3 regions of the Ectopseudomonas toyotomiensis genome follow, and region 3 is predicted to be linked to each of the others. Evidence: predicted binding sites of a transcription regulator. Region 3 holds the regulator's gene; each other region holds the start of a gene.
The links. Region 3 encodes LexA, which represses DNA repair genes until DNA is damaged. Its sites were predicted from a motif close to CTGTNTNNNNANACAG; they were not measured.
Positions count from the first base shown of each region.

Region 1: a site for LexA is predicted at 2,630-2,645, ahead of recN (DNA repair protein RecN). Genes of this name have one in related genera too.
Region 2: a site for LexA is predicted at 1,931-1,946, ahead of imuA (translesion DNA synthesis-associated protein ImuA). Genes of this name have one in related genera too.

Region 1 is NZ_CP070505.1:1,132,732-1,142,365, reverse strand. Features, by position in the region: gene JWV26_RS05190 (outer membrane protein assembly factor BamE) at 1-333, opposite strand, end outside; gene fur (ferric iron uptake transcriptional regulator) at 428-832, shown strand; gene recN (DNA repair protein RecN) at 930-2,606, opposite strand; gene grpE (nucleotide exchange factor GrpE) at 2,764-3,333, shown strand; gene dnaK (molecular chaperone DnaK) at 3,433-5,349, shown strand; gene dnaJ (molecular chaperone DnaJ) at 5,485-6,612, shown strand; gene dapB (4-hydroxy-tetrahydrodipicolinate reductase) at 6,661-7,464, shown strand; gene carA (glutamine-hydrolyzing carbamoyl-phosphate synthase small subunit) at 7,655-8,803, shown strand; gene carB (carbamoyl-phosphate synthase large subunit) at 8,840-9,634, shown strand, end outside.
Region 2 is NZ_CP070505.1:4,778,849-4,788,482, forward strand. Features, by position in the region: gene JWV26_RS22125 (Y-family DNA polymerase) at 1-1,288, opposite strand, end outside; gene imuA (translesion DNA synthesis-associated protein ImuA) at 1,296-1,913, opposite strand; partial or broken gene JWV26_RS22135 (bifunctional GNAT family N-acetyltransferase/nucleoside diphosphate kinase regulator) at 2,505-3,469, opposite strand; gene JWV26_RS24655 (AMP-binding enzyme) at 3,635-3,808, opposite strand; partial or broken gene JWV26_RS22145 (AMP-binding protein) at 3,759-4,409, opposite strand; gene eat (ethanolamine permease) at 4,505-5,953, opposite strand; gene exaC (acetaldehyde dehydrogenase ExaC) at 6,033-7,553, opposite strand; gene JWV26_RS22160 (aspartate aminotransferase family protein) at 7,609-8,919, opposite strand; gene JWV26_RS22165 (phosphotransferase enzyme family protein) at 9,179-9,634, shown strand, end outside.
Region 3 is NZ_CP070505.1:4,013,161-4,022,794, reverse strand. Features, by position in the region: gene JWV26_RS18615 (S-methyl-5'-thioinosine phosphorylase) at 1-671, opposite strand, end outside; gene nagZ (beta-N-acetylhexosaminidase) at 682-1,680, opposite strand; gene JWV26_RS18605 (L,D-transpeptidase) at 1,693-2,220, opposite strand; gene JWV26_RS18600 (TetR/AcrR family transcriptional regulator) at 2,274-2,981, opposite strand; gene lexA (transcriptional repressor LexA) at 3,210-3,824, shown strand; gene sulA (SOS-induced cell division inhibitor SulA) at 3,834-4,307, shown strand; gene JWV26_RS18585 (hypothetical protein) at 4,368-4,604, opposite strand; gene JWV26_RS18580 (DUF6586 family protein) at 4,685-5,203, opposite strand; gene topA (type I DNA topoisomerase) at 5,335-7,944, opposite strand; gene JWV26_RS18570 (DUF1653 domain-containing protein) at 8,185-8,427, opposite strand; gene fadA (acetyl-CoA C-acyltransferase FadA) at 8,501-9,634, opposite strand, start outside.

The DNA.
Region 1 (9,634 bases), 2.4 Mb from region 3:
GCCGGGCATGAAGTCGCCGGCCAGGCCAACCAGTTGGTCGCTGCCGTCGAATACCAGGCTGACGCGTTCCTGCAGGCGCTGACCGCCGCCAGGCTGGATGCTGTACAGATAATCCCAGCGATCGGCATGGAAGGTGTCGGTGATCAACGGGTTGCCCATGATAAACCGCACTTGGCGTCGGGTCATTCCCGGGCGTAGCTGGTCTATCATGTCCTGTGTCACGACATTGCCCTGTTGAATGTCGATCTTGTAAACCCCGGGGAATGAACAACCGGCGAGTGCGAAGAGCCCGGTTAGCGACAGGCTGGTCAGCAAGAGCTTGGTTTTTTGCATCGGAGGGTGACTTCCACTATCTTGGGCAACTTGAACCCCGGATCATACCCGTATTGAAGGGTGCTGCGAAGCAGCATCCATGAGAAAGCAGACCATGGTTGAAAATAACGAACTGCGCAAAGCTGGACTGAAGGTGACTCTGCCACGAGTCAAAATCCTGCAAATGCTCGACAACGCCGAGCACCGCCACATGAGTGCGGAGGATGTCTACAAGGCTCTGATGGAGGCGGGTGAGGACGTTGGCCTGGCCACCGTGTACCGCGTGCTGACTCAGTTCGAGGCTGCCGGCCTGGTGGTGCGCCACAACTTCGATGGCGGCCATGCCGTGTTCGAGTTGGCTGACAGCGGCCATCACGACCATATGGTCTGCGTCGACTCGGGTGAAGTGATCGAGTTCTTCGACGCCGAGATCGAGAAGCGTCAGAAGGAGATCGTCAAGGAGCACGGTTTCGAACTGGTCGATCACAATCTGGTGCTGTACGTGCGCAAGAAGAGCTGATTCTTCTGCGGCAATGAGAAAGGCGACCCTCGGGTCGCCTTTTTGCTTTGTCTCGCCTGGAAGCAGTCCCGGGTTTGGTGCTCCGGGCTACTTCGCTTCAGGCAGCCTGAGCGCTGGTGACCATCTTGCGCGCGTGAGCCAGGGATTCCTCGGTCAGGTCAACGCCACCGAGCATGCGGGCTATTTCCTCGACGCGGCCACTCTCGTCCAGCTTGCTCACGGCGGTAGACGTGGCATCTTCGTCTCGACGCTTGTGCACGAATAGATGTTGATGGCCCTGCGCTGCGACTTGCGGCAAGTGGGTGACGCACAGCACCTGGCCGCGTTCGCCGAGGCGGCGCAGTAGCTGCCCGACCACTTCGGCGGTCGGGCCGCCGATGCCGACGTCCACTTCGTCGAATACCAGGGTCGGTACACGCGAGGTCTGCGCGGTGATCACCTGGATCGCCAGGCTGATACGTGACAGCTCACCGCCGGAGGCTACCTTGGCCAGGCCGCGTAGCGGCTGGCCGGGGTTGGCGCTGACCAGGAACTCCACCATTTCCAGGCCACTGGCATGCGGTTCTTCGCTGCTCATGGCCTGGAGCTGGATGTTGAAGCGGCCGCCAGGCATGCCCAGCGCCTGCATTTCCTGCTCCACTGCAGCGGCCAGACGCTCGGCAGCATTGCAGCGCAGTGTGCTGAGTTCGGCGGCTTTCTCCTGGTAATGGCGCTCATAGGCGGCCAGCTCTTCGGCCAGGCGTTCACTGGCCTGGTCGTCGGCATTCAGGCCTTCAAGCTCCTCGAACAACTGTTGCTGCAAGGCGGCCAACTCGGTGGGTTGGATGCGATGTTTGCGTGCCAGGGTGTAGATGGTGTCCAGGCGCTCTTCGAGAAACTGCTGACGCTCCGGGTCGGCGTCGAAGTGATCGAGGAAGCGATTCAGCTCGCCGACTGCTTCTTCGACCTGGATCTGCGCACTGGCCAGCAGGTTGCTGGCTTCGTTCAAGGCACCGCCCTGGCCGCCAAAGGCGCCCAGGCGGTTAAGGCTGGCGGTCAGTGCGGACAGCACGTTGCCAGCATCGCTCTCGCTGCACAGATCGAGCACCTGGCGACAGGCCGCGAGCAGCGCTTCGGCATTGCTCAGCGCCTTGTGCTCCTGTTCCAGCTGTTCCAGTTCGTTGTCGCCCAGCGCCAGATTTTCCAGCTCTTCCAGTTGATAGCTGAGCAACTGGTGGCGGGCGCGCTGTTCGTCACCCTGGCTGGAGATGCGCTCCAGTTCGTTGCGTGTCTGCTTCCAGCGTTGCGCGGCGAGTTGCACCTGGCGCGCGAGGTCCTGGCTGCCGGCGTATTCGTCGAGCAGGCGGCGATGGGTGTCGGTCTTGAGCAGCGACTGATGCTCATGCTGGCTATGGATATCGATGATCAGCTCGCCAAGGGCCTTGAGGTCGGCCTGCGGGCAGGGGCTGCCGTTGATATAGCCACGCGAGCGCCCTTCAGCGGTGATCACCCGGCGCAGGATGCACGGGCCGTCGTTGTCCAGATCCCGCTCGGCGAGCCAGGCACGGGCTTCGGGAATGTCCGCCAGATCGAAGCTGGCGAGAATGTCAGCCTTGTCTGCGCCTGGGCGTACTACGCCGCTGTCGGCGCGATCACCCAGGCACAGGCCGAGGGCGTCGAGCATGATCGATTTGCCCGCGCCGGTCTCGCCGCTGATGGCGCTCATGCCGGCATCCAGCTCGAGATCCAGGTGGTCGACGATGGCGTAGTTGTGAATGGACAGGTGCACCAGCATGGCGAACGCTCCCGAATTGATGTCTGGTTATTTATACAGTGTTTTTTCTTTCTCTGGCAATCCTCCCTATTGCCCCTTGAAACCTGTGGAATTGACTCCATATAGGCGGCAGGAGCGCGAGTCGGTATCGCGCCAGTTTTTTCGAGAGGAGAAAGGCATGGCTGACGAACAGACCCTGGATACGCAGAATCCCGAGGCGCAGGCAGCAGACGCTGTGGCGCCTGGTGACGACCTGGCTGCTCGCGTGCAAACGCTGGAAGAGCAACTGGCCGCTGCGCAGGATCAGTCGCTGCGCATGGCTGCCGACCTGCAAAACGTGCGTCGTCGCGCGGAGCAGGATGTAGAGAAGGCACACAAATTCGCGCTGGAAAAGTTCGCCGGCGATCTGCTGCCGGTCATCGACAGTCTGGAACGCGGCCTGGAGCTGTCCAGCCCTGACGATGTGTCGATCAAGGCCGTGCGTGAGGGCATGCAACTGACCCTCAAACTGTTCCACGACACTCTGGCTCGCTACAACCTGGAAGCCATCGACCCGCATGGTGCGCCGTTCAATCCGGAGCATCACCAGGCCATGGCCATGGAAGAGAGCATCCACGCCGAGCCGAACTCGGTGCTCAAGGTGTTCCAGAAGGGCTATCTGCTCAACGGTCGTCTGCTGCGTCCGGCCATGGTCGTGGTCAGCAAGGCACCAACCACGCCGCCGCCGAGTATCGACGAGCAGGCTTGAAATCAGCTGTAACGACCCCATTTTTAAGTCAAGCGTTTTAGTGCTGCCGGCGCCTGAGAAACGAGGCGACGGAAAAATCAAAGTTTCGGGAGAACATTCATGGGCAAAATTATCGGTATCGACCTGGGGACCACCAACTCCTGTGTCTCCATTTTGGAGAATGGCAACGTCAAGGTAATCGAGAACGCCGAAGGCGCTCGTACCACGCCGTCCATCATCGCTTACGCCAATGACGGTGAAATTCTCGTGGGCCAGTCGGCCAAGCGTCAGGCCGTGACCAACCCGCACAACACCCTGTATGCGGTGAAGCGTCTGATCGGTCGTCGTTTCGACGAAGAAGTCGTGCAGAAAGACATTCAGATGGTGCCGTACAAGATCGCCAAGGCTGACAACGGTGACGCCTGGGTTGAAGTGAACGGCCAGAAGATGGCGCCGCCGCAAATCTCGGCTGAAATTCTCAAGAAGATGAAGAAGACCGCCGAGGACTACCTGGGCGAGCCAGTCACCGAAGCGGTCATCACCGTTCCGGCCTACTTCAACGACAGCCAGCGTCAGGCCACCAAGGATGCTGGTCGCATCGCCGGTCTGGACGTCAAGCGCATCATCAACGAGCCGACTGCGGCTGCGCTGGCTTATGGCATGGACAAGGCCAAGGGCGACCACACCGTGATCGTCTATGACCTGGGTGGCGGTACTTTCGACGTGTCGGTGATCGAGATCGCGGAAGTCGATGGCGAGCACCAGTTCGAAGTGTTGGCTACCAACGGTGACACCTTCCTCGGCGGTGAGGACTTCGATATTCGTCTGATCGACTACCTCGTCGACGAATTCAAGAAAGAAACCGGCATGAACCTCAAGGGCGATCCGCTGGCCATGCAGCGCCTCAAGGAAGCTGCCGAGAAGGCCAAGATCGAGCTGTCCTCGAGCCAGCAGACCGACGTCAACCTGCCGTACATCACTGCAGATGCCACCGGTCCGAAGCACCTGAACGTGAAGATCTCCCGTTCCAAGCTCGAATCGCTGGTCGAGGACCTGGTGCAGCGCACCATCGAGCCTTGCCGTATCGCGTTGAAGGATGCCGGTGTCGACGTCGGTTCGATCAACGACGTGATCTTGGTCGGCGGTCAGACCCGCATGCCGTTGGTGCAGAAGCTGGTGACCGAGTTCTTCGGCAGAGAAGCACGCAAGGACGTCAACCCGGATGAAGCCGTCGCCATGGGCGCTGCCATTCAGGGCGCCGTTCTGGCCGGTGACGTTAAGGACGTACTGCTGCTGGACGTATCCCCGCTGACCCTGGGTATCGAAACCATGGGCGGCGTGATGACTGCGCTGATCGAGAAGAACACCACTATTCCGACCAAGAAGTCGCAGGTGTTCTCTACTGCCGATGACAACCAGAGCGCCGTGACCATTCACGTGCTGCAGGGTGAGCGCAAGCAGGCCGCCCAGAACAAGTCCCTCGGCAAGTTCGACCTGGCCGAGATTCCGCCGGCTCCGCGTGGCGTGCCGCAGATCGAAGTGACCTTCGATATCGACGCCAACGGCATCCTGCACGTGTCCGCCAAGGACAAGGCCACCGGCAAGCAGCAGTCCATCGTGATCAAGGCCAACTCCGGTCTGTCCGATGAGGAAATCGAGCGTATGGTGCGTGACGCCGAGGCCAATGCCGAGGAAGACCGCAAGTTCGAAGAGCTGGCCACGGCACGTAACCAGGGTGATCAGCTGGTGCACGCCACCCGCAAGATGATCACCGAGGCTGGCGACAAGGCCACTGCCGACGAGAAGGCGGCCATCGAGAAAGCCATTGGCGAACTGGAAGTGGCCGTGAAGGGTGACGACAAGGCCGCCATCGAAGCCAAGATGAACGCACTGTCCGAAGCCACCACGCCGCTGGCGCAGAAGATGTACGCTGAGCAGCCGCAAGGCGGTGCTGCCCAGGCTGACGCTGGCGACGCCAAGGATGCCGGTGACGACGTGGTCGACGCTGAGTTCGAAGAGGTCAAGGAGAACAAGTAAGGGATGCGGCCTGCTCGGCGGGCCGCCTCTTCTTTACGCTCCACCGTCGCTCGCGACGGGCAGGATTCGCCGCGCGGGAGCCTTCTCCCGCGTCGGCGTATCTGGAGCTCACGAATCTGAGAGTGCAGCACAACTATGGCAAAACGTGACTATTACGAGATCCTGGGGGTCGAGCGCGGCGCTAGTGAAGCCGAGCTGAAGAAGGCCTACCGGCGCCTGGCGATGAAGTATCACCCGGACCGCAACCCGGACGACAAAGACGCCGAAGAGAAATTCAAGGAGGCCAACGAGGCCTACGAAGTGCTTTCTGACGCGGCCAAGCGTTCGGCCTACGACCAATACGGCCACGCCGGGGTCGACCCGCAGATGGGTGGCGGCGGTGGCGCTGGTTTCGGCGGCGCCAACTTCTCCGATATCTTCGGTGACGTGTTCAGCGACTTCTTCGGCGGCGCTCGCGGCGGTTCGCGTGGCGGTGCCCAGCGCGGCTCGGATCTGCGCTACACCCTAGAACTGGATCTGGAAGAAGCGGTGCGCGGTACCACCGTGACCATCCGCGTGCCGACTCTGGTCGGCTGCAAGACCTGCGATGGCTCGGGCGCCAAGAAGGGTACCAGCCCGGTCACCTGTACCACCTGTGGTGGTATCGGTCAGGTGCGCATGCAGCAGGGCTTCTTCTCCGTGCAGCAGACCTGCCCGCGCTGCCATGGCAGCGGCAAGATGATCACCGATCCTTGCGGCAGTTGCCACGGTCAGGGGCGCGTGGAAGAGAGCAAGACGCTGTCGGTCAAGGTGCCGCCAGGTGTCGATACCGGTGACCGCATTCGCCTGTCCGGCGAGGGCGAGGCCGGTACGCACGGCGGTCCGGCCGGTGACCTCTATGTGGTGGTCAACGTCCGTGAGCATGCGATCTTCCAGCGTGACGGCAAGCATCTTTACTGCGAAGTGCCGATCAGCTTCGCCGATGCGGCGCTGGGTGGCGAGCTGGAAGTGCCGACTCTCGATGGTCGGGTCAAGCTGAAGATCCCGGAAGGTACTCAGACCGGCAAGCTGTTCCGTCTGCGTGGCAAGGGCGTGGCCCCGGTGCGCGGCGGTGCGGCGGGCGACCTGATGTGCAGGGTCGCGGTGGAAACACCGGTCAACCTGAACAAGCGTCAGCGCGAACTGCTCGATGAGTTCCGCAAGTCGCTGCAGGGTGACGATTCCCACTCACCCAAGGCCAGTGGCTGGTTCGAAGGTGTGAAGCGCTTCTTCGGCGACGTTTAACCCCAAAGTGCCCCGGTGGACGCCGGGGCGACAGCTTGGAGCTGATGTATGCAACGTATTGCAGTGATGGGCGCAGCCGGGCGTATGGGCAAGACCCTGATCGAAGCGGTGAGCCAGGCCGAGGGCGCCAAGCTCAGTGCCGCCATCGACCGCGCCGATAGCAGCCTGATCGGTGCCGATGCCGGCGAGCTGGTCGGCCTGGGCAAGATTGGTGTAACCCTGGCGGGTGATCTGGCCGCAGTGGTCGACGATTTTGACGTGCTGATCGACTTCACCCATCCGTCGGTGACCCTGAAGAACCTGGAGGTCTGCCGCCAGGCGGGCAAGGCTATGGTCATCGGTACCACTGGTTTCACCGTGGAAGAGAAACAGCAACTGAGCGAAGCGGCCAAGCAGATCCCCATCGTTTTTGCCGCCAACTTCAGTGTCGGCGTCAACCTGTGCCTGAAGCTGCTGGATACCGCTGCTCGCGTGCTGGGTGACGACGTGGACATCGAAATCATCGAAGCCCACCACCGGCACAAGGTCGACGCACCGTCCGGTACAGCACTGCGCATGGGCGAAGTGGTTGCCGATGCACTGGGGCGTGATCTGCAGAAAGTCGCCGTGTATGGCCGTGAAGGTCAGACCGGCGCCCGTGAGCGCGAGACCATTGGTTTCGCTACCGTGCGTGCCGGTGACGTGGTGGGTGACCACACCGTGCTGTTCGCCGCCGATGGCGAGCGTGTCGAGATCACGCACAAGGCCTCCAGCCGCATGACCTTCGCCAAGGGCGCGGTGCGTTCGGCGCTGTGGCTGCAGGGGCGTGATGCCGCTCTGTACGACATGCAGGACGTGCTGGGTCTGCGCTGATGCGAATGTGTGACTGAGGCGTCTTATCGGGTGGACCGAAAAAGGGTTTTCCTGTAAGCTTCCTGTTTTAGTGTGTCCACTAAAAGTTACGCAGAATGGCTCAAATAAAAAAGCGGGATGACCTTCACACGTCATCCCGCTTTTTTACAACCTGCGTTTGCTTCAAGCCTTGATCGAGACGGAGGTCTTCTTGACTAAGCCAGCCCCCAAACCTGCCATTTTGGCCCTTGCTGACGGCAGCATTTTTCGCGGCGATTCCATCGGGGCCGATGGCCAGACGATCGGAGAGGTGGTGTTCAACACCGCCATGACCGGCTATCAGGAAATCCTTACCGATCCATCCTATGCCCAGCAGATCGTTACCCTGACTTACCCGCACATCGGCAACACCGGCACCACGCCGGAAGATGCCGAGTCCAACCGCGTCTGGGCCGCTGGCCTGATCATTCGCGACCTGCCGCTGATTTCCAGCAACTGGCGCGACAAGCAGCCGCTGGACGAGTACCTGAAAGCCAATGGCACCGTCGCCATCGCCGGTATCGATACTCGCCGTCTGACCCGCATCCTGCGCGAAAAGGGTTCGCAGAATGGCTGCATTCTGGTCGGTGACGACGCCACCGAAGAGAAAGCACTGGAGCTGGCACGCAGTTTCCCGGGCCTCAAAGGCATGGACCTGGCCAAGGTCGTCAGCTGCACCGAGCGCTACGAGTGGCGCGAAAGCACCTGGAACCTGCAGTCCGACAGCCACCCGGAGATTCCGGCCAGCGAGCTGCCTTATCACGTGGTTGCCTACGACTACGGCGTGAAGCTGAACATCCTGCGCATGCTGGTCGAGCGTGGCTGCCGCCTGACCGTGGTGCCGGCGCAAACTCCGGCCAGTGAGGTGCTGGCACTCAATCCTGATGGCGTGTTCCTCTCCAACGGTCCTGGCGATCCCGAGCCGTGCGACTACGCAATCCAGGCGATCAAGGACGTGCTGGAAACCGATATCCCGGTATTCGGCATCTGCCTCGGCCACCAGTTGCTGGCCCTGGCCTCCGGCGCCAAGACCCTGAAGATGGGTCATGGCCACCACGGTGCCAACCACCCGGTACAGGATCTCGACAGCGGTGTGGTGATGATCACCAGCCAGAACCACGGTTTCGCCGTGGACGAGAGCAGCCTGCCGGGCAACCTGCGTGCGATCCACAAGTCGCTGTTCGATGGCACCCTGCAGGGCATCGAGCGTACCGACAAGGACGCCTTCAGCTTCCAGGGTCACCCCGAAGCGAGCCCCGGCCCGCACGACGTGGCGCCGTTGTTCGACCGCTTCATCGAAGCCATGGCCAAGCGCCGCTAAGCCCGCCGACCGACCTACGGATTCGAGAGAGAAAAAATGCCAAAACGTACAGACATCAAAAGTATCCTGATCCTCGGCGCCGGCCCCATCGTCATCGGCCAGGCCTGTGAGTTCGACTACTCCGGCGCTCAGGCCTGCAAGGCGCTGAAGGAAGAAGGTTTCCGCGTCATCCTGGTGAACTCCAACCCGGCCACCATCATGACCGACCCGTCGATGGCCGACGCCACCTACATCGAGCCGATCAAATGGGCCACCGTGGCCAAGATCATCGAGAAGGAGCGCCCCGACGCCCTGCTGCCGACCATGGGTGGCCAGACCGCGCTGAACTGCGCGCTGGATCTGGAGCGTCATGGCGTACTGGAGAAATTTGGCGTCGAGATGATCGGCGCCAACGCCGACACCATCGACAAGGCTGAAGACCGTTCGCGCTTCGACAAGGCGATGAAGGACATCGGCCTGGCCTGCCCGGTATCCGGCATCGCCCATAGCATGGAAGATGCCTACGGCGTCCTGGAGAAGGTCGGCTTCCCGTGCATCATCCGTCCGTCCTTCACCATGGGCGGCACCGGTGGCGGCATCGCCTACAACCGTGAAGAGTTCGAGGAAATCTGCGCCCGTGGTCTCGACCTGTCGCCGACCAGTGAGCTGCTGATCGACGAGTCGCTGATCGGCTGGAAGGAATACGAGATGGAGGTGGTCCGTGACAAGAAGGACAACTGCATCATCGTCTGCTCCATCGAGAACTTCGACCCGATGGGCGTACACACCGGTGACTCGATCACCGTCGCGCCGGCACAGACCCTGACCGACAAGGAATACCAGATCCTGCGT
Region 2 (9,634 bases), 770 kb from region 3:
ACCAGCCGGACTCGATGCGCTCCGGGCCGGAGAGGATGCGCAGCGAGGCTTCACGCAGCGGCTGGGGTTCGCTCAGCAGCCAGCCGGGGCGCGGGCCGCCGGGAGGCAGCAAGGGATTGGCAGGTTCATTTAGCCAGGCATGCTCGGGGCGGTGATCGGCTCTGGCACCGAGGCCATGCAGAGCGTCATCACCGAGGCGCGCCCTTAGCCGCTCGCGTAATTGCTCCCAGGGCTGGTTCTGCTGTGGACGCTCGTCGAACAGTTGCTGATGCTGCGGCGCGAAGGTCGGCAGTTCACGCGCCTCCAGCCGCACGGCCAGCACCGGGGCTGGTAGCTGCTGATGTTCCAGACGGCCACGTGTCAGCTCGAACAGCATGCCGGGATCACGCTCGGCGCTGAGCAGGCCCACTTGTATCTGCGTATCGGCACCCGCGCGGTGTTCCAGGTGCAGGGTGAAACGCTGCACGCCACTATCACGACAGGCCAGGTAAGCCGCCAGATCGGCTGTCAGCCGGCGCAACGGGAACAGCAGTGCCTGATGCGATTCCACTTCGAAATTCAGCTCGATACGGGTATCGAAAACATCCGCAGGCACGAAGAAATCCAGCGCTAAGGGGCGCTGGCCAGACAGGGTATCGAGATGACGTAGCACTTCGGCAGGAAAACGCTTGGCCAGGCTGTCACGCGGCAGAGCCAACAACTGCCGCAACTGCCTGAGCCCCATGCGATTGAAGGCCGTGGTTAGCGTGGCGGATAGCCCGAGCCGATCCACTGGCAAGGGATCGAGCATCTGCTTGAGCATCCGCTCATCACTTGCCATCAACCCATCACCGATATTGACCAGCACTCGGGCTGCTGCCGGATTCGGCGCGACGGCAATACGGTGCTGGAAGGTCAGCGCCGAAAGCTCGGCGCGCAGGCGTGCTTCGAAACGCGGCCAGGGGCCGAACAGTCCGAGACTGGACTGTACCTCCAGCAACAGGCAGCGCGGATAGTGCAGGCTGACCTGGGCACTGAACCCATAGGCCCAGGCAGCCAGAAACTGCTGCCAGCGCTCGATGGCCGCAAGATCGTATTCTGCCGTGGCAAACCCACGTGTCAGCGCCTGCGCTGCAGTCAGTGACTGACCGGGCTTCAGTCCCAGGGCTCGGGCTGCCGGGTTGACGGCTTGAAGAACGCGCCGTTGTGGCGAGCCGGTAAGCAGCACCAACGGCTCGTCGGGACTGGCACGGTGGCGCTGCACGCCGTCCATGGCCAGTTGCGGCAACAAGATGCAAGCCCAGAGCATGGCAGGCTCAATGCCAGGCAAACGCGAGCGGCTGTGCAGGCGGCAAACCACCACGGCACTTGATCACCCGCAACTGTGCTGGCTGACTGTCGAGCACCAGTCGTAGTGCTGCCGGTGAAGGATTGGCCGCTTCTGCCTGCGGCCGATAGGCGAAAGCCAGGGTTTGTCCGGTCGCAGCGGCCACCTGCAGACGTCTTAGCGAGCGATCATCGGCCTGACGCAACCAGCTCAACACCGCGCCACAACTCCCCGAACGCAAGCATTGTTCGGCAGCCCACAGGGCATCGCGGCCATCTGCCTGGATGATGCTCAGTTGGCGCAAATCGACGCCGGCATGAATCCAGGCCTGAGGGTAGGGCAGATGAGGAGGGGAGATTAGCACCACCCGTTCGCCGGAAACCGTCAGCCTGGCAAGGGTCGGCCACAGCAAGCTCAGCTCGCCGATGCCAGGCGCAGTCGTGAGAATTTCACTGAGTGCAGCCTTAGGCCAGCCGCCACCTGGCAATGCGGCGTCGAGAAACTGATGTCCAGTTGAGAAATTGGCGCCCGACGGCGATGAAACGACCTGGCCTCGCCATACGCGGCGAGCGTCGATCAACCGGTCAAGCGCGACCACGGATGACATGGAGTAGCAACCAAATACTGTATATGAATACAGTATTATTTGAGCCGACGCATGGGTCAAGAGAATCGCGATAAGGTGCTCAGCCTGGTTACCGAGACGCAGCCGAGTCAGCCGAATAAATCAGTCCGGAGAATCGTGTCGATCCAGGGAATCGTGATCTACGTACAACCGACTCATACGATCCGTCGTGTTGTGCAGACGCTGACTCGAAGCGAACCCATATGGCTTCTCGGAAATTTATCGCTGCGCGCACCTAGGATTGTCGACCGCAAAGCGGAGCTGCAGATGCGGTTGTGAAAGATCTCAAGGCCCATGGGAGCCCATGGATCAATGGACCATGGGAACGATGAAGCCCGGCGTTTCAAGTGTCTGGGAGCCAACATAGGTAATTCAGTCTGGCCAAATCGAGAGTAAGAGTTCCCACATTGGATAAACCATAGGTTCGCATAATGTATATTATGTTAAATTACATATTGGCTTGAGTATGCGGTGAACCACTGTGACAGCTGGTTCGCATCAGGCACGTAACGCGATCCCCGCTCTTTGAGAAATCCTCATGCCTGATGACCGAATTCTTAGTTAAAGGCGCAGTTACAGGTGGTAATCGCCTGCGGCCTCCGGCTGATATAGCACTTTCCTGATCTCGATCCGGCGAGTCCGATCAGACACTCGCCAGTCGATGGCGTCGCCCTCCTGATAGCCCAGGATGGCGGCGCCGATGTCGGAACACACGGAATGCTTGCCAGCGCTGCTGTCCGCGTCCTCAGGATAGACCAAGGCCACTTCGATCTCTTCGTCATCCAGCTGCAACAAGGCCCTGGAGTTCATCGTGACGACATTGCACGCCACCTGTTGCGGCTTGACGACGATGGCCCGCTCAAGCTCATGTTCGAGCTCAACAACGGCCGGGCCTTGCTCGAGCGCGATCAGACATTCGAGCCTGGCCTTGTCGATTTCAGTGATATAGATCCCCGTGGAGTCGCCAACGGCGCCTTCACGTAATAACTGGAGGTAGCGCCCCGCCGTCATGGAAAATGACTTCAATGTCGGCGTTTCACTCTCAAGCAGAAAACCGCTGCGTTGAAAGGTTTTCAGCGAGCGCGTGTTGTCCGGATGGATCTTGGCGATGAGCTTCTCGGCCCGTATGTCGAGGAAGGCCAGTTTCATGCCTTCGCGAATCGTACGTGCACCAAGGTTTTGGCCCCATTTGTTGCTGTCTCCGATGGCCAGGACTATCTCGCAATCGCGGCCGGTCTTGATCAGTCGGACAAAGCCTACCGGTTCATCATGTCGGTCGTAAGCCATGAAAAATCGGCCGCCCCGGTTGAACAGATGGGTCAGGATCGGCAATTGAGTTCGTTCGATGGCTTGCTCGATAGAGCGGGAAACATGACGTGAATCGCTCAGATAGCAGGTGACGCGCTCATCCTGCAACCACTCCATCAGCGTCAGTGCGTGTGCCCGAGTAATTTCAGGGCACAGCGAAATGAAAGGCTTGTTCATCTTCACCACACACTTATATGCAAAGAATGAAAGCCCTTCATGGCTATGGCCATGACGGTTCTTTCGGCAACCAGCCACTTTAAGCCATAACGCGAGTAATGCCGAACCGCCTGCGCGGCACTCAAGCTAATCAAAGCATTCAGCTATCGCCATTGCCGCTTCGCTCAACGGCGACATCCCCTCCACTACTCCACTTGAACCGCATCTCACATGGTTTATCAGAGCGCCCTGGCCCAGTCGCGCAGCAAGTATTTCTGTATTTTGCCCGTCGAGGTCTTCGGCAGCTCACGGAACACCACGGTTTTGGGCAATTTGTAACTGGCCAGTTGCTCGCGGCAAAACCCAATGATGTCCTCCTCCCGAGTGTCCGCACTCCCCTCCTTGAGGGCGATGGACCACGCCCTTGGGGTTACCGGTGGTGCCGGAGGTGTAGTTGAGCGAGATGGCCTGCCATTCGTCCTCGGGCCACTGCCAGGCGAATTGCGGGTCGCCTTCGGCCAGCAATGCTTCGTAGTCCAGGTCGCTGACCGCCTGCCCTTCGCCATACTCGGGGTCGTCGACATCGACCACCAATGGTGGATGCGCCAGCAAACTCAGGGCCTCACGGATCACGCTATGGAACTCGCGATCAGTGATCAACACCTTCGCCTCGCCGTGTTCGAGCATGAAGGCAATCGCCGGCGCATCGAGGCGTACGTTCAGCGTGTTGAGCACCGCGCCAATCATCGGCACGCCAAAGTGCACTTCGAGCATCGCCGGGATGTTGGGCAGCATCACCGCCACCGTATCGCCCTTGCCGATGCCCCTGCGGCTGAGCGCACTGGCAAGACGTCGGCAACGCTCATAGGTGTCTTGCCAGTTGCGTCTCAAGGAACCGTGGATCACCGCGGGATATTGTCCGTAAACCGCTGCGGTGCGCTCGATGAAGCTCAGCGGTGAGAGCGCTACGTGGTTAACCGACAAGGGCGTCAGGCCAGTTTCGAAAATCGACATGAGGTTTTCCTGCAGGAAGGCCACCCGCCAAGCAGGTAGCCTTCAGTGGCTGATTGTTAGCTCTGATTCAGGTGTTGAAAGGCCTCGCCTGGCGGCTAATGAGGCGTTTCTTCGGTTTCCTGGATAGCCGCGAACTCTTCCTCTGGCGTGCCGGACACCAGGTGGTGGCGGCTGTATAGCGCAAAGTAGGCAATGAAGAGCCCGTAGATTGCCGCCGTACCCATCATCACTTTCGGGTCTACCAGGAAGCCGGCGACCAAGGCGATCGCCGCCAGGATCAAGGCGAATGACGACGTGACGATGCCACCTGGCGTGCGATACGGGCGCTGCATGTCCGGGCGACGGATGCGCAGGGAGATGTGCGCCGCCATCATCAGTACGTAGGACAGCGTAGCGCCGAACACCACGACCAGGATCAGCAAGTCACCCTGCCCCGTCAGCGACAGACCGAAGCCGATGAACCCTGGTATTACCAACGCGTGGACCGGCGCCTTGTTGCGATTGGTGACCGACATCTTGCGTGGCAGGTAGCCCGCTCGCGACAGGGCAAAGATCTGCCGCGAGTAGGCATAGATCACCGAGAAGAAACTGGCGATCAGTCCGGCCAAGCCAACCAGGTTGACGAACTGGCTCATCCAGGTCGAACCCCCATACACCGCCTCTAGGGCCGCCACCAGTGGATTGCCCGAGTCCATCAGCGCCTCGGCACCCGCAGCCCCAGGGCCTACCAGTAGGATCAACGCGGCGAAGATGAGCAGTAGCAGCATCGAGCCGATCAAGCCACGTGGCAGGTCGCGCGTGGGGTTCTTGGTTTCCTCTGCGGCCAGAGCGACACCCTCCACGGCGAGGAAGAACCACATCGCGTAAGGGATTGCGGCCCAGATGCCGACATAGCCGAATGGCAGGAAGCTGCTGGCACCCTTGGCTTCGCTCGCCGGGATATCGAACAGGTTAGCAATCTCGACGTGCGGAACCATAGCCACGATGAACAGGCCAAGTGCGATGGCCGCCACTGCAGTAATGACGAACATCACCTTCAGGGCCTCTCCCGCACCGAGCACATGGATACCGATGAACAGCGTGTAGAACGCCAGGTAGATCGGCCAGCCACCAACGCCGAACAGTGACTCACAGTAGGCACCGATGAAAACCGCGATAGCGGCCGGCGCGATGGCGTACTCGAGCAGGATCGCCGCCCCGGCGAAGAAGCCGCCCCAGGGCCCGAAGGCCGTGCGGACGAAGCCGTAACCGCCACCTGCGGTGGGAATCATCGAAGACAACTCGGCCATGGAGAAGCACATGCACAGGTACATGGCGGCCATCAGCAAGGTGGCGAGGAACATGCCGCCCCACCCGCCTTGGGCCAGGCCGAAGTTCCAGCCGGCAAAGTCACCCGATATGACATAGGCAACCCCCAGACCGATAAGCAGCACCCATCCCGCAGCACCTTGTTTCAACTGTCGATTCTGGAAATATTGCGCATCGACATTCTCGGTTTCGACACCGCGCGCGAGGCTGATTGTTTGTTCTTGTTGAATGGACATAAGTTGGGTCCTCTTCATGTCAGCCGCCATGCACCTGCACGGCGGCGTGAGGCGAATTAGGGAGTGGCTATGGCAGTACTCAGAAGAACCCCAACGGGTTGATGTCGTAGCTGATCAGCAAGTTCTTGGTCTGCTGGTAGTGGTCGAGCATCATCTTGTGAGTCTCGCGCCCTACCCCAGACTTCTTGTAGCCACCGAACGCGGCATGCGCCGGGTACAGGTGGTAGCAGTTGGTCCATACGCGGCCAGCCTTGATACCGCGCCCCATCCGGTAGGCACGGTTGATGTCGCGAGTCCACACCCCGGCGCCCAGGCCGAACTCGGTGTCGTTGGCAATCGCCAGGGCCTCGGCTTCGTCCTTGAAAGTGGTGACGCTGACCACCGGGCCGAAGATCTCTTCCTGGAACACGCGCATCTTGTTGTGGCCCTTGAGCAGGGTCGGCTGGATGTAGTAACCGGTGGCCAAGGAGCCTTCGAGCTTCTCCACCTTGCCACCGGTCAGCAGCTCAGCACCCTCCTCCTGGGCAATCTCCATGTACGACAGGATCTTCTCGAACTGCTGCTGAGAGGCCTGGGCGCCGACCATGGTGTCGGTGTCCAGCGGGTTGCCGCGCTTGATCTGCTGCACCTTTTTCAGCACCACTTCCATGAACTGTGGGTAGATCGACTCCTGCACCAGCGCGCGCGACGGGCAGGTGCACACCTCGCCTTGGTTGAAGAAAGCCAGCGCCAGGCCTTCGGCGGCCTTTTCGATAAAGGCAGGCTCGGCGTTCATGATGTCTTCGAAGAAGATGTTCGGGCTCTTGCCGCCCAACTCCACGGTCGAGGGGATGATGTTCTCGGCGGCGCACTTGAGAATGTGCGAGCCCACCGGGGTGGAGCCGGTAAAGGCGATCTTGGCGATACGTTTGCTGGTGGCCAGGGCCTCGCCGGCTTCGCGGCCATAGCCTTGCACCACATTGAGCACGCCCGGCGGCAGCAGGTCGCCGATCAGCTCCATCAGCACGGTAATCGACAACGGGGTCTGCTCGGCAGGCTTCAAGATCACGCAGTTACCTGCGGCCAGTGCGGGGGCTAGTTTCCAGGCGGCCATCAACAACGGAAAGTTCCACGGAATGATCTGCCCGACCACGCCAAGGGGCTCGTGGAAGTGATAGGCCGCGGTGTGTTCATCGATTTCGGCGGCGCTGCCTTCCTGGGCGCGGATGCACCCTGCGTAGTAGCGGAAGTGGTCGGCGGCCAGGGGCACGTCGGCATTCAGGGTTTCGCGAACGGCCTTACCGTTGTCCCAGGTTTCGGCCACGGCCAGCAGTTCGAGATTGGCTTCGATACGGTCGGCGATTTTCAGCAGGATGTGCGAACGTTCCTGCACGCTGGTGCGGCCCCAGGCGCCGGCAGCAGCATGGGCGGCATCCAGGGCTAACTCGATATCGTCGCTGCCTGAGCGTGGGAACTCACCAATCAACGAGCCATCGACCGGGCTGGTATTGCTGAAGTACAGGCCTTTGACCGGGGCCACGAACGCGCCACCGATATAGTTGCCATATTGCGGCTTGAGTTGGATGACCGCATCGGGTGTTCCGGGTTTCGCGTAGATCATGGTGCTCTCCGTGACATTGTTGTTGTGATTGTCGGACGCAGTACCGCTGCGCCGGTCAGAGTCGCTCGAGCACGCGCTCCAAGCTGTTCAGGAAAATCTCTGCATGCTCGCGCTGGAAGACCAGCGGTGGGCGAATCTTGAGGGTATTGACATGTGGACCGGCGGCGCCGATCAGCACGTGCTCCTCTCGCAAGCCGTTGACCACTTGCGCAGCAGTCGCGGCATCGGGCGCACCCTCCGGGGTAGTGAAGTCGACGCCGAGGTACAGCCCCATGCCACGCACATCACCGATGACCGGGTGGCGTACGGCCAGGCGCCGGAGTCCTTCGAGCATGAACTTGCCGGACTCGTGGGCATTGGCGATGAGGTTTTCCCGCTCGATCACTTCCAGCACCGCCAAGCCGACAGCGGATGAAACCGGGTTGCCGGCAAAGGTGTTGAAATAGCCTGACTCGTTGGCGAAACGCTGAAGGATTTGCGGCTTGATGGTGATGCCCGCCATTGGGTGGCCATTACCCATCGGTTTGCCCAGGGTGACGATGTCCGGGACCAGGCCATGGCACTGGAAGCCCCACATATGACGCCCCGAACGCCCATAGCCTGGCTGGACCTCATCGGCGATATACAGGCCGCCGGCCTCTCGCACGGCCTCGACGGCGTCTCGCAAGAACCCGGACGGTTCGAAGAAAGCGCCATCGCTGGTGAAGAACGAGTCCAGCAGCAGTGCCGCAGGCTTGATACCGTGGCTGCGCATATCAGCCAGCGCAGCACGCACATCGGCAGCGAAACGTCGGCCGACTTCCTCGGGGTTTTCCGGGCTATGTATCGGCGCCGCGACCGTACGTACATCAGGGCTCGCCGCGATCTGCGAAAACTGCGAGGAGGACAGTTCGGCAATGCTGGCGGTGAGTCCGTGGTAGGCGTAGTTCGTAACGATCACGCCGGTGCCGCCGGTATGCTCACGAGCGATACGCACCGCAAGATCGTTGGCCTCGCTGCCCGTGCAGGTGAACATTACCTGGCTCAGCTCGGCGGGCATGGTGCCCAACAGTTTCTCCGCAAAATCCAGGATGTTGTCGTCCAGGTAACGAGTGTGCGTATTGAGCAGACGCGCCTGGCGACACAGGGCATCGACGACATGTGGGTGGCAATGCCCGACTGACGGCACGTTGTTATAAACGTCCAGGTAGCGCTGCCCATCGACATCGTGGACCCAGACACCTTCGCCACGCACCAGGTGCAGCGGGTTCTGATAGAACAATTGATACCCAGGGCCGAGCAAACGCCGCCGACGCTCGATCATCTCGCGGGTACGCGGCGAGAGAGAGTTACTGCTTTCCTGTGAAAAAGCGTTGGTTTTCAGCATGGTGAACGGCCTCGCTAGGCGTGCAAAGAAGTACCGGAAGCGGCATCCAGGCATCAGATGCGTGATGGAAATAGTGCCGCTGGTTTCTTCTCGCGACTTGACCTTGGCAGATTCGTTATCTGCGCTGCGGTCAACTTTTCGACTTGAATCTTGTAATTGTCCTCTGCAGTCAGATTCCCCCCTCCCAGGGTCAAGCACACCCGCAACAGTCACTCCATCCTGATGCTGACTTTTCCTCAGAACACGCTGGAGCTGGCACATGAGCACTGCAAAAGAAGAAGAAATCGGCCTTCAGACCCTGCAAGATGTGGCGATTCGCACGCTCGCCCTCTGCTACCCGCCCCATGTGCAAGGGCAAGTAACACTGCTGTGTCACTCAGAGAACGCTACATATCGCATCGACACACCGAGCGGGCATCGTTATGCCTTGCGCGTGCACAAGCATGGCTATCACCAGCGGTCCGATATCGAGAGCGAACTGGACTGGCTGAGCGCTCTGCAGGCATCAGGCATTCGAGTCCCGCGGCCCGTCATTGGCCTGGATGGGCACTATGTGCAGAGTGCTGAAGTAGGTTTCGGCAGAGAACTCAATCTGGTGCTGTTCAACTGGGTCAACGGGACCGAGCCCACTGCAGATGTCGACGTCAGTGCCTTCATGCGGTTGGGCGCCATTACCGCAAAGCTGCACCAGCACAGCCAGCAATGGCAGCGTCCT
Region 3 (9,634 bases):
ATCTCGGCCATGGTGATCAAGGCGCTGGATTTCCCCGCCGCCGGATTCACCACCAGCGCCAGGCAGGCGTAGGGCAGCGCCAATTCGCGCGCCAATACCGCCTCGGGCATACCGGTCATGCCTACCAGGTCGCAGCCATCTCGCTCCATGCGGGCGATTTCCGCCGCCGTTTCCAGTCGTGGCCCCTGAGTACAGCCATAGATTCCGTGATCGCTGAATGCCGCATTTTCGACCCGCAGCGCCGCCACCAACCCCTCGCGCAGTTGCTTGTCGTACGGCTGGCTGAAATCGACGTGGGTCACATGTTCCAGATCGCCTTCGTAAAAGGTGTGCGCACGCCCTGAGGTGTAATCGATGATCTGATGTGGCACGCAGAAATACCCAGTGCCCATGGCAGCATGAATCCCTCCCACCGCATTGACCGCGACAATGGCCTTGGCGCCAGCCTGCTTGAGCGCCCAGAGGTTGGCCCGGTAGTTCACCTGATGCGGTGGAATCCGGTGCGGCTGACCGTGGCGGGCGAGAAACAGCACTTCGCGCCCGGCGTAACTGCCCCGGAGGATATCGGCGGAGGGCGCCCCGTAAGGGGTATCCAGCGGCAGCGCTTCGTGAATCGTCAACCCTTCCAGCTGGGTCAGGCCGGTGCCGCCGATAATGGCGTAGACAGTCATAGGCAGGTCCTCAGTCGAGCAACTGGGCAGCTCTCAGGGCCGCCACAGCGGTAAGCCAGCGTGGCGCCTGGCGGTATTCGGTAGTGGCGTGACCACGGCCACGCATGCGCTCGAGGTGCGCAGGCGGTGTCACTCGCAGACGTTGCAAGGCACTGAGCGCCAGCTCGGCCGAAGCGCGGTCATTGCACACCAGGCCCATATCGCAGCCCGCAGCCAGTGCCGCCTCGATACGCTTGCCGGCATCGCCGACCACATGGGCACCGGCCATGGACAGGTCGTCGCTGAAAATCACACCCTCGAAGCCCAACTCGCCGCGCAGGATGTCCTGCAGCCAGCGACGGGAGAAGCCAGCCGGGTGCTCGTCAACCTGAGAATAGATGACATGCGCCGGCATCACTGCATCGAGCTTGTGGACCAGACGCTTGAACGGCTGCATGTCGCAAGTGCGGATGTCATCAAGACTGCGCTCGTCGAGCGGGATGGCGACATGAGAATCCGCCTCGGCCCAGCCGTGCCCGGGGAAGTGTTTTCCGGTAGCAGCCATCCCCGCCTGATGCATGCCGCGGATGAAAGCGGCCGCCAGCGTGGTGGCCCGCTGCGGATCACCCTCGAAGGCGCGACTGCCAACCACCGCACTGCGCTGGTGGTCGAGATCCAGTACCGGCGCGAAACTCAGATCCAGGCCAAGCGCCAACACCTCGGTCGCCATCAGCCAGCCGCAATGCTCGGCCAACTCCTCGGCATTGTCGTTGTCGGCGATGGCGCGCATCGCCGGCAGACGCAGAAAGCCCTGGCGCAGCCGCTGTACCCGGCCACCTTCCTGATCCACCGCCAGCAGCAGATCCGGGCGCAGGGCACGGATACTCTGGCATAGCTCGCGAACCTGGCGCGGCGATTCGATATTGCGGGCAAAAATGATCAGACCACCCACTTCGGGCTGGCGCAGCATCTGGCGATCCTCGGCGGTCAACCAGGTGCCAGCGATGTCCATCATCAAAGAGCCTTGCATGAGAATATTTCCTTACGTGAAGTCTTGGTCTGCAGCCCACTGCGGGTAAGGCGCCTCATCGATACGTACCTTGCAGTGCGGCGGTACACGCTCGAAAAGCGCCAGCATGTCGGCGTTACGCAAACGAATGCAGCCATGGGACAACGGCGCCCCCATGGGCTCCGTATCCGGAGTGCCATGCAGATAGATGTAACGGCGAAAGGTATCGACCTCGCCCAGGCGATTGCGCCCCGGCTCAAGGCCGCTTAGCCAGAGAATACGGGTAAGAATCCAGTCGCGGCCAGGAAACTGCCTGTGCAGCTCAGGTGACCATACCTCCCCTGTCCAGCGACGACCGCGCAATACCGCGGCCAGAGGCAAACCTGCGCCGATCTTCGCGCGTACCTGATGCAGCCCGCGCGGCGTACAGCCTGAACCGTTAAGTTCACCCACCCCATTGAACGCCGTGGAGACAGGCAAGCTCAGCAGCAGACGCCCAGCACGAAAGCCGTAAAGCGCCTGGTCGGCAATGGAGATATGGAGTAAATCGAGATCGGACATGGGCCGCTAGCTTAGCAGGCCGCAGGGCGAAGCCAAGCCCACCTGCCGTCAGGTCAAACCTTGGGCGCGGCGCTCGGTGTCTTGCTGCGCGGTTTGAGTTGTGCGCCAGCCAAGGCGGGGTCGGCAACCCCGGTCTCAGAACGCATGCCTGCAGCCAGGAACGGCACCATCATGCGCATCACCTGCTCGATCGAGGTGTTGACGCCGAAATCGGTCTCGGCCATCGCCCGCAGCGCCTTAATACCGGACATGCTGAACGCCGCGGCGCCAAGCATGAAATGCACACGCCAGAATAGCTCCAGCGGTGGAATACGCGGCGCAGCCTCATGCACCAACAGCATGTAACGGCGGAACACCTTGCCGTAGACCTCTTCCAGGTACTTGCGCAGGTGTCCCTGGCTCTGGCTGAAGGCCAAACCGAGCAGGCGCATGAAAATGGACAAGTCATTGCCGCTGCGCGGCTTAACGGCCAGGGCCTGCTCGACCAGAAGCTCGAGCAACTCCTCCAGGGAAGCCTGGGTTTCGGACTTGGCCTGACGGCGATCGAGTTCCTTTTCCAGGCTGGCACAGAAAGGCCCGAGGAAACGCGAGAAGACCGCCTGAATCAGCGCCTTCTTCGAACCGAAGTGGTAATTGACGGCAGCCAGGTTGACCCCGGCCTTGCTGGTGATAAGACGCAGCGATGTCTCGGCGAAGCCTTTTTCCGCGAACAGCTGTTCCGCAGCATCGAGAATGCGTTCAACGGTTTCCGACTGAGCCATGAGCTATCACCTGACAAACACTTGTTTGAAACATACGTTTCATCCCACTGAATTGTCAAGCCGCATGAGCCGTCTTTTGGCCGGCTGGTCACAGCTTACAACAAGCAGAGACGCAGATTACTCGGCATGGGTAACAAGCCGGACGGCAGTCATCCAAAAAATGGACATTGCCAAGACTCGCTTACTGTATATAATCCCAGTCACTGTATAAAAAGACAGAGCCCAGCCATGCTGAAACTGACGCCACGCCAAGCCGAGATTCTCGCCTTCATCAAACGCTGCCTGGAAGACAACGGCTACCCACCCACCCGCGCGGAAATCGCTCAGGAACTGGGGTTCAAATCGCCCAACGCCGCAGAAGAGCACCTCAAGGCCCTCGCCCGCAAGGGGGCCATCGAGATGACTCCAGGCGCTTCACGCGGCATTCGCATTCCCGGCTTCGAGGCAGGTGCCGCGAACGAGGATGCAGGCCTCCCGGTAATCGGTCGCGTCGCCGCCGGCGCACCGATCCTTGCACAGCAACATGTCGAGGAATCCTGCCAGATCAATCCGGCGTTCTTTCAGCCCAAGGCCGACTATCTACTGCGTGTACGCGGCATGAGCATGAAAGACATCGGCATCTTCGATGGCGATCTGCTCGCCGTGCACACCACCCGTGAAGCCCGCAATGGCCAGATTGTCGTCGCCCGTATCGACGATGAAGTGACGGTCAAACGCTTCAAGCGCGAGGGCAACAAGGTCTGGCTGATTGCCGAGAATCCTGAGTTTGCCCCGATCGAAGTGGATCTGGAACACCAGGATCTGGTCATCGAAGGTTTGAGCGTCGGTGTAATCCGCCGCTGAGGAGACACCATGTACGTGCAGCAGTCGTTCGAGCGCCCACAACTTCCCCTTTTCGACGCCTTTCTTGCCGGAACGTCGAGTGAGCCACGGTTAGCGACCAATGACATCTCTCGTAGCGAGGATGATCAGGCGTTCAGCGAACTGGCCCTGCGTGGCGCTGCCGGTCACTGCCTGCACTTGCTGGCACCGATTCTACGCGAGCTGAGCGAGAACCAGGATGCGCGCTGGCTGACCCTGGTGGCACCGCCAGCCAGCCTTACGCAAAGTTGGCTGCGCGAAGCTGGCCTGAACCGTGAGCGTATTCTCCTGCTGCATCCACGGCAGGGGCAAAATGCCCTGGCACTGGCGGAAGAAGCCCTGAAGCTCGGGCGCAGCCATACCGTGATCAGCTGGCTACACCCAGTCGAGAACAGCACCCGTCAGCGCCTTGCGCAGGCCGCCAATGCTGGCGGGGCACAAAGCCTGAATATCAGCCTGGGTTAAAGATTCACAAACGCAAACGGGGCTCCATTGGAGCCCCGTTTGCGTTAAGCCGCAGCGGCTTCAGTGCAAAACGCGCGAGCCTTCTTCTTCACCACTGAAATCGCCTTCAGCCATTCGGCCAGCCATCTGCACGCCGACATTGAGCATGGCCTTGGCCACCTCGATGTGCTGCCCCTGCAGAAAAGCCTTGGCATCAGCGGAGAAGTCCAGAGTCACCAGCGCCTCTTCATCCTCTGCGCGACGCAGGGCAATACGCCCATCGGGCAGTTCGACGATTTCCAGGAAGGATGTTGGCATGGCTCAGTCTCTGTGCAAAAACACGACATTGTAGCAGTCAGTCGGGGTCATCCCCAGCCCACTGGTCCAGTTAAACCCAATCAGCACTCGCTGAGGCCTTCGCGGAAACGCAGCACCAGCGCCTTGAGTTGCTGACGCCAGGCATCGACATCATCGAGGCTCAGCTCGGCCGGCTCTTCGCCAACGCTGACAGCAGTAATCAGCGGCATGGACGGATCGACCTTGGCCTTGCGCTCCTCACGCGGCGGCTGGAACAGCGCAGCATAGGCCGCCAGCAACTCGGCCAGCCAGGTTTCGCGCTGCTGCGCCAATTCGACCAACTCGGCCAGCTCAGGGCTGGGCGAACCGTCAAGCACCACCTGCTGCACGAAGGCCTCGACGCGCGAAGGCGTAGCGTCGTTCATGCGGTAATAGCCGGCAATCTCATGACACAGCCCGAGCAGTCCACCGTACAGGTGAAACAGCGCGGCTTCTCGCTCGGCCTGCACCAGCGCCTGCACATTGAACGCGGAGGACGCTTCGGCCTTGCGCCAGTTATCCAGGGCAATACCGGCGAAGAAAATCTTCTGGTTGGTACGGGTATAGATTTCTTTGGCCATTACGGCGACCTCCACAGCAGATCGGGTCATGATACGCGCGTCTGCCCTGCCTGACGCGCATCTCGTCAGGCATTCAGGGCGCCGCTGTTACGGCGCCAGGCCGACGCGCAGCACATCTCAACCAGGCGCTACTAGCGCTTGTCCTCGACCTTCCACTTGCCGCCATCGTAGAACGCGCGCCAGCCGGTGGGTTTGCCATCGACCTCGGACTGCACGTATTGCTCCTTGGTCTTGCGGCTGTAGCGAATCACCGCAGGGCGACCATCCGGATCCTTCTGCGGGGCATCGCAGAGGAAGTGGTACTTGGGGTCGATCTCATGCTTGTGCGGGACGATCTCCAGCACCAGCGGCGCACGCGTCTCTCGGTTTTTCGGGAACTGGCTGGCAGCGAGGAACAGGCCCGATGCGCCGTCGCGCAGCACGTAGGTGTCGTCCACCTTCTCGCACTTGAGCTCGGGCATATCCACCTTGTCCATCTTCGGCGGCGCCGCTTCACCGTTCTTGAGCAGCTTGCGGGTGTTCTTGCAGCTGGCATTGGTACAGCCGAAGAACTTGCCGAAACGGCCGGTCTTGAGCTGCATCTCGCTGCCGCACTTGTCGCATTCCAGGCTCGGGCCTTCATAGCCCTTGATGCGGTACTGGCCCTGCTCGATCTCGTAGCCACTACAATCGGGGTTGTTGCCACAGATATGCAGCTTGCGGGTCTCGTCCAGCAGGTAGGCATCCATGGCGGTGGAGCAGATCGGGCAGCGATGCTTGCCGAGCAGCACGCGGGATTCGGACTCGCCCTCGTCATCGGCTGCGATCTCATCGCCCGGCACCAGGTTGATGGTGGCCTTGCAGCGCTCCTTCGGTGGCAGCGCATAGCCCGAGCAACCGAGGAACACACCAGTGGAGGCGGTGCGGATCATCATTGGCCGGCCGCACTCGCGGCAGGGAATATCGGTCAGCGTCGGCTGGTTGGCACGCATGCCGCCCTCGCCCGCCTCGGCCACCTCGAGCTTCTTCTTGAAATCACCGTAAAACTCGTCGAGCAGATGCTTCCACTCGCGCTCGCCCTGGGCCACATCGTCGAGATGCTCTTCCATGGTGGCGGTAAAGCCGTAATCCATCAGGTTGGCGAAGCTCTCGTCGAGACGCTCGGTGACGATGTCGCCCATCTTCTCGGCATAGAAACGACGGTTGTGCACCGTGACGTAACCGCGATCCTGAATGGTGGAAATGATCGCCGCGTAGGTGGACGGGCGGCCGATACCGCGCTTTTCCAGCTCCTTGACCAGGCTGGCTTCGGAGTAGCGCGCCGGCGGCTTGGTGAAGTGCTGGCTGGGGTCGAGCTGGATCAGCTTGAGGCCCTCGCTTTCCTTCATTTCCGGCAGGACGTCGTCCTCGCCCGGCTTGCTCTGCTGCGGCAGCACACGGGTGTAACCGTCGAACTTGAGGATGCGGCCCTTGGCGCGCAACTCGAAGTCGCCAGCGGCCACGGTGACGCTGGTGGACAGATACTCGGCCGGCGGCATCTGGCAGGCGACGAACTGACGCCAGATCAGGTCGTACAGGCGCTCGGCATCACGCTCCATGCTGGACAGCTGGGTCGGGCGCAGATTGACGTCGGACGGACGAATCGCTTCGTGCGCCTCCTGGGCGCCTTCCTTGCTCGAATACAGGTTGGGCTTGCCCGGCAGGTACTTGTCGCCGTACTCGCTGCCGATGAAGCCACGCACCATCTCTACCGCGTCGTTCGACAGGTTGGTCGAGTCGGTACGCATATAGGTGATGTAGCCAGCTTCGTACAAACGCTGAGCCATCATCATGGTTTTCTTCACCCCGAAGCCCAGGCGGTTGCTCGCCGCCTGCTGCAGGGTGGAGGTAATGAAGGGCGCCGACGGCTTGCTGCTGGTCGGGCGATCTTCGCGCTTGACCACGCTGTAGCTGGAAGCCTTGAGCTTCTCCAACGCGGCCATGGCCTGCGCTTCATTGACCGGCTTGAAGGCTGCGCCGCTTTCGCGCACCACCTCGAAACGCACCTTGGCGTTCTTCGCGGTGCCGAGGTCGGCGTGCACTTCCCAGTACTCTTCAGGGACGAAGGCGCGAATCTCCTTCTCGCGTGCAACGACCAGCTTCACGGCCACCGACTGCACACGACCGGCAGACAGGCCACGAGCGATCTTGGCCCACAGCAGCGGCGAGACCATGTAGCCCACCACGCGGTCGAGGAAGCGCCGCGCCTGCTGGGCGTTGACGCGGTTGATGTCCAGCTCGCCCGGCTTGGAGAAGGCTTCCTGAATCGCCTTCTTGGTGATCTCGTTGAACACCACACGCTTGTAGCGGCTGTCATCACCACCGATGGATTCGCGCAGGTGCCAGGCAATGGCTTCCCCTTCGCGATCCAAGTCGGTTGCGAGATAGATGGTGTCGGCATCCTTGGCCAGGCGGCGCAGTTCTTCGATCACCTTTTCCTTGCCGGGCAGGATCTCGTACTTGGCTTTCCAGCCGTGCTCGGGGTCAACCCCCATACGGCTGAACAGCTGGCGTTTGGCCTTTTCCTTGGGCGACAGCGCAGGCGCTTCACCAGCAGCAGCCTTGCCGCGCTTGGCAGGCTCCTTGGTGGCACTTGCCGAGCCGCTGGTAGGCAGGTCACGGATGTGGCCGATGCTCGACTTCACCACGTACTGGCTGCCCAGGTACTTGTTGATGGTCTTGGCCTTGGCCGGGGATTCCACGATGACCAGCGATTTGCCCATGGATCAGAAAATTCCTGAATTGCGAAATATAGAAGGCACGAAGCCGAGAGTGTCAAAGCAGCGAGCGAAGGTCAGGCAAGGCGAAAACAGTCGAAAAAGCGCGGTGTACGAGCTGTACATGAGCATTTTGAGGCTGGTTTCAACGCAGCATGGCCGAGAGCAGCACTTTGTAGACGCCCTCTAAGGCCCCGCTATATATAGTGGTGACCAAGCGAAGGTCAAGCGCAGGGAGCTGCGCAGTCAGACTTGCGAAGCGCCGATGGGGCTGACTTCGGCCTGAATCAAAGCAAAGCGTGGAACGCGCTCGCCGTCCACTTCGATCTCTTCACAGAACATGCTCAGCGGCCTTACCCACAAGCCAAACTCGCCGTATAGCGCCTGGTAGACGACCACCTCTTCCTCGCTCTCGGAATGGCGTGCCACACCGAATACACGGTACTGCGGGCCTTTGTAGTGACGATAGAGTCCTGGCTGCAACTGCATGAGCGGTTCCCGAAATAAAAAGCCGTAAAAAGCAAAACCGGGGCACAGGGCCCCGGTTTCTGTCCGCTAACGCTTAAACGCGCTCGAAGACGGTGGTGATGCCTTGGCCAAGGCCCACGCACATGGTGGAGACACCCAAGGTGCCGCCGTTCTGTTTCATGACGTTGAGCAGGGTACCGGAGATACGGGCACCGGAACAACCGAAGGGGTGACCCAGGGCGATCGCGCCGCCGTGCAGGTTGACCTTCTCTTCCATCTTGTCGAGCAGCTTGAGGTCCTTGAGCACAGGCAGGGCCTGGGCGGCGAAGGCTTCGTTGAGCTCGACGAAATCGATGTCAGCCATGCTCAGACCAGCACGCTTGAGCGCCTTCTGAGTGGACGGCACCGGGCCGTAACCCATGATCGCCGGATCGACACCGGCAACGGCCATGGCACGGACCACGGCCATCGGCTGGATACCCAGATCCTGGGCGCGCTGGGCGCTCATGACGATCATGCAGGAGGCGCCGTCGGTGATCTGCGAGGACGTACCTGCAGTCACGGTGCCGCCTTTCGGGTTGAACGCAGGTTTCAGCGCAGCCAGGCTCTCGAGGGTGGTTTCCGGACGAATGGTTTCGTCGAAGTCATACACCTTGAGGAAGCCGTTCTCGTCGTAGCCTTGCATCGGGATGATTTCATCCTTGAACTTGCCTTCGACGGTGGCCTTGTGCGCCAGACGGTGCGAGCGCTCACCGAAGGCGTCCTGCGCCTCACGGCTGATGCCATGCATCTTGCCCAGCATTTCTGCGGTCAGGCCCATCATGCCAGACGCCTTGGCGGCGTACAGCGACAGGTGCGGGTTCGGATCGACGCCGTGCATCATGCCGACGTGGCCCATGTGCTCCACACCGCCGACGACGAACACATCGCCGTTGCCGGTCTGGATCGCCTGCACGGCGGTATGCAGGGCGCTCATCGACGAGCCGCACAGGCGGCTGACGGTCTGGCCGGCACTGGTGTGCGGGATCTGGGTCATCAGCGACGCCATGCGCGCGATGTTCCAACCCTGCTCCAGGGTCTGGTTGACGCAGCCCCAGATCACATCCTCGACTTCAGCCGGGTCGATCTTGGCGTTGCGCTCCAGCACTTTGCTGATCAGGTGCGCGGACATGGTCTCGGCGCGCGTATTGCGGTGCATGCCGCCCTTGGAACGACCCATCGGGGTACG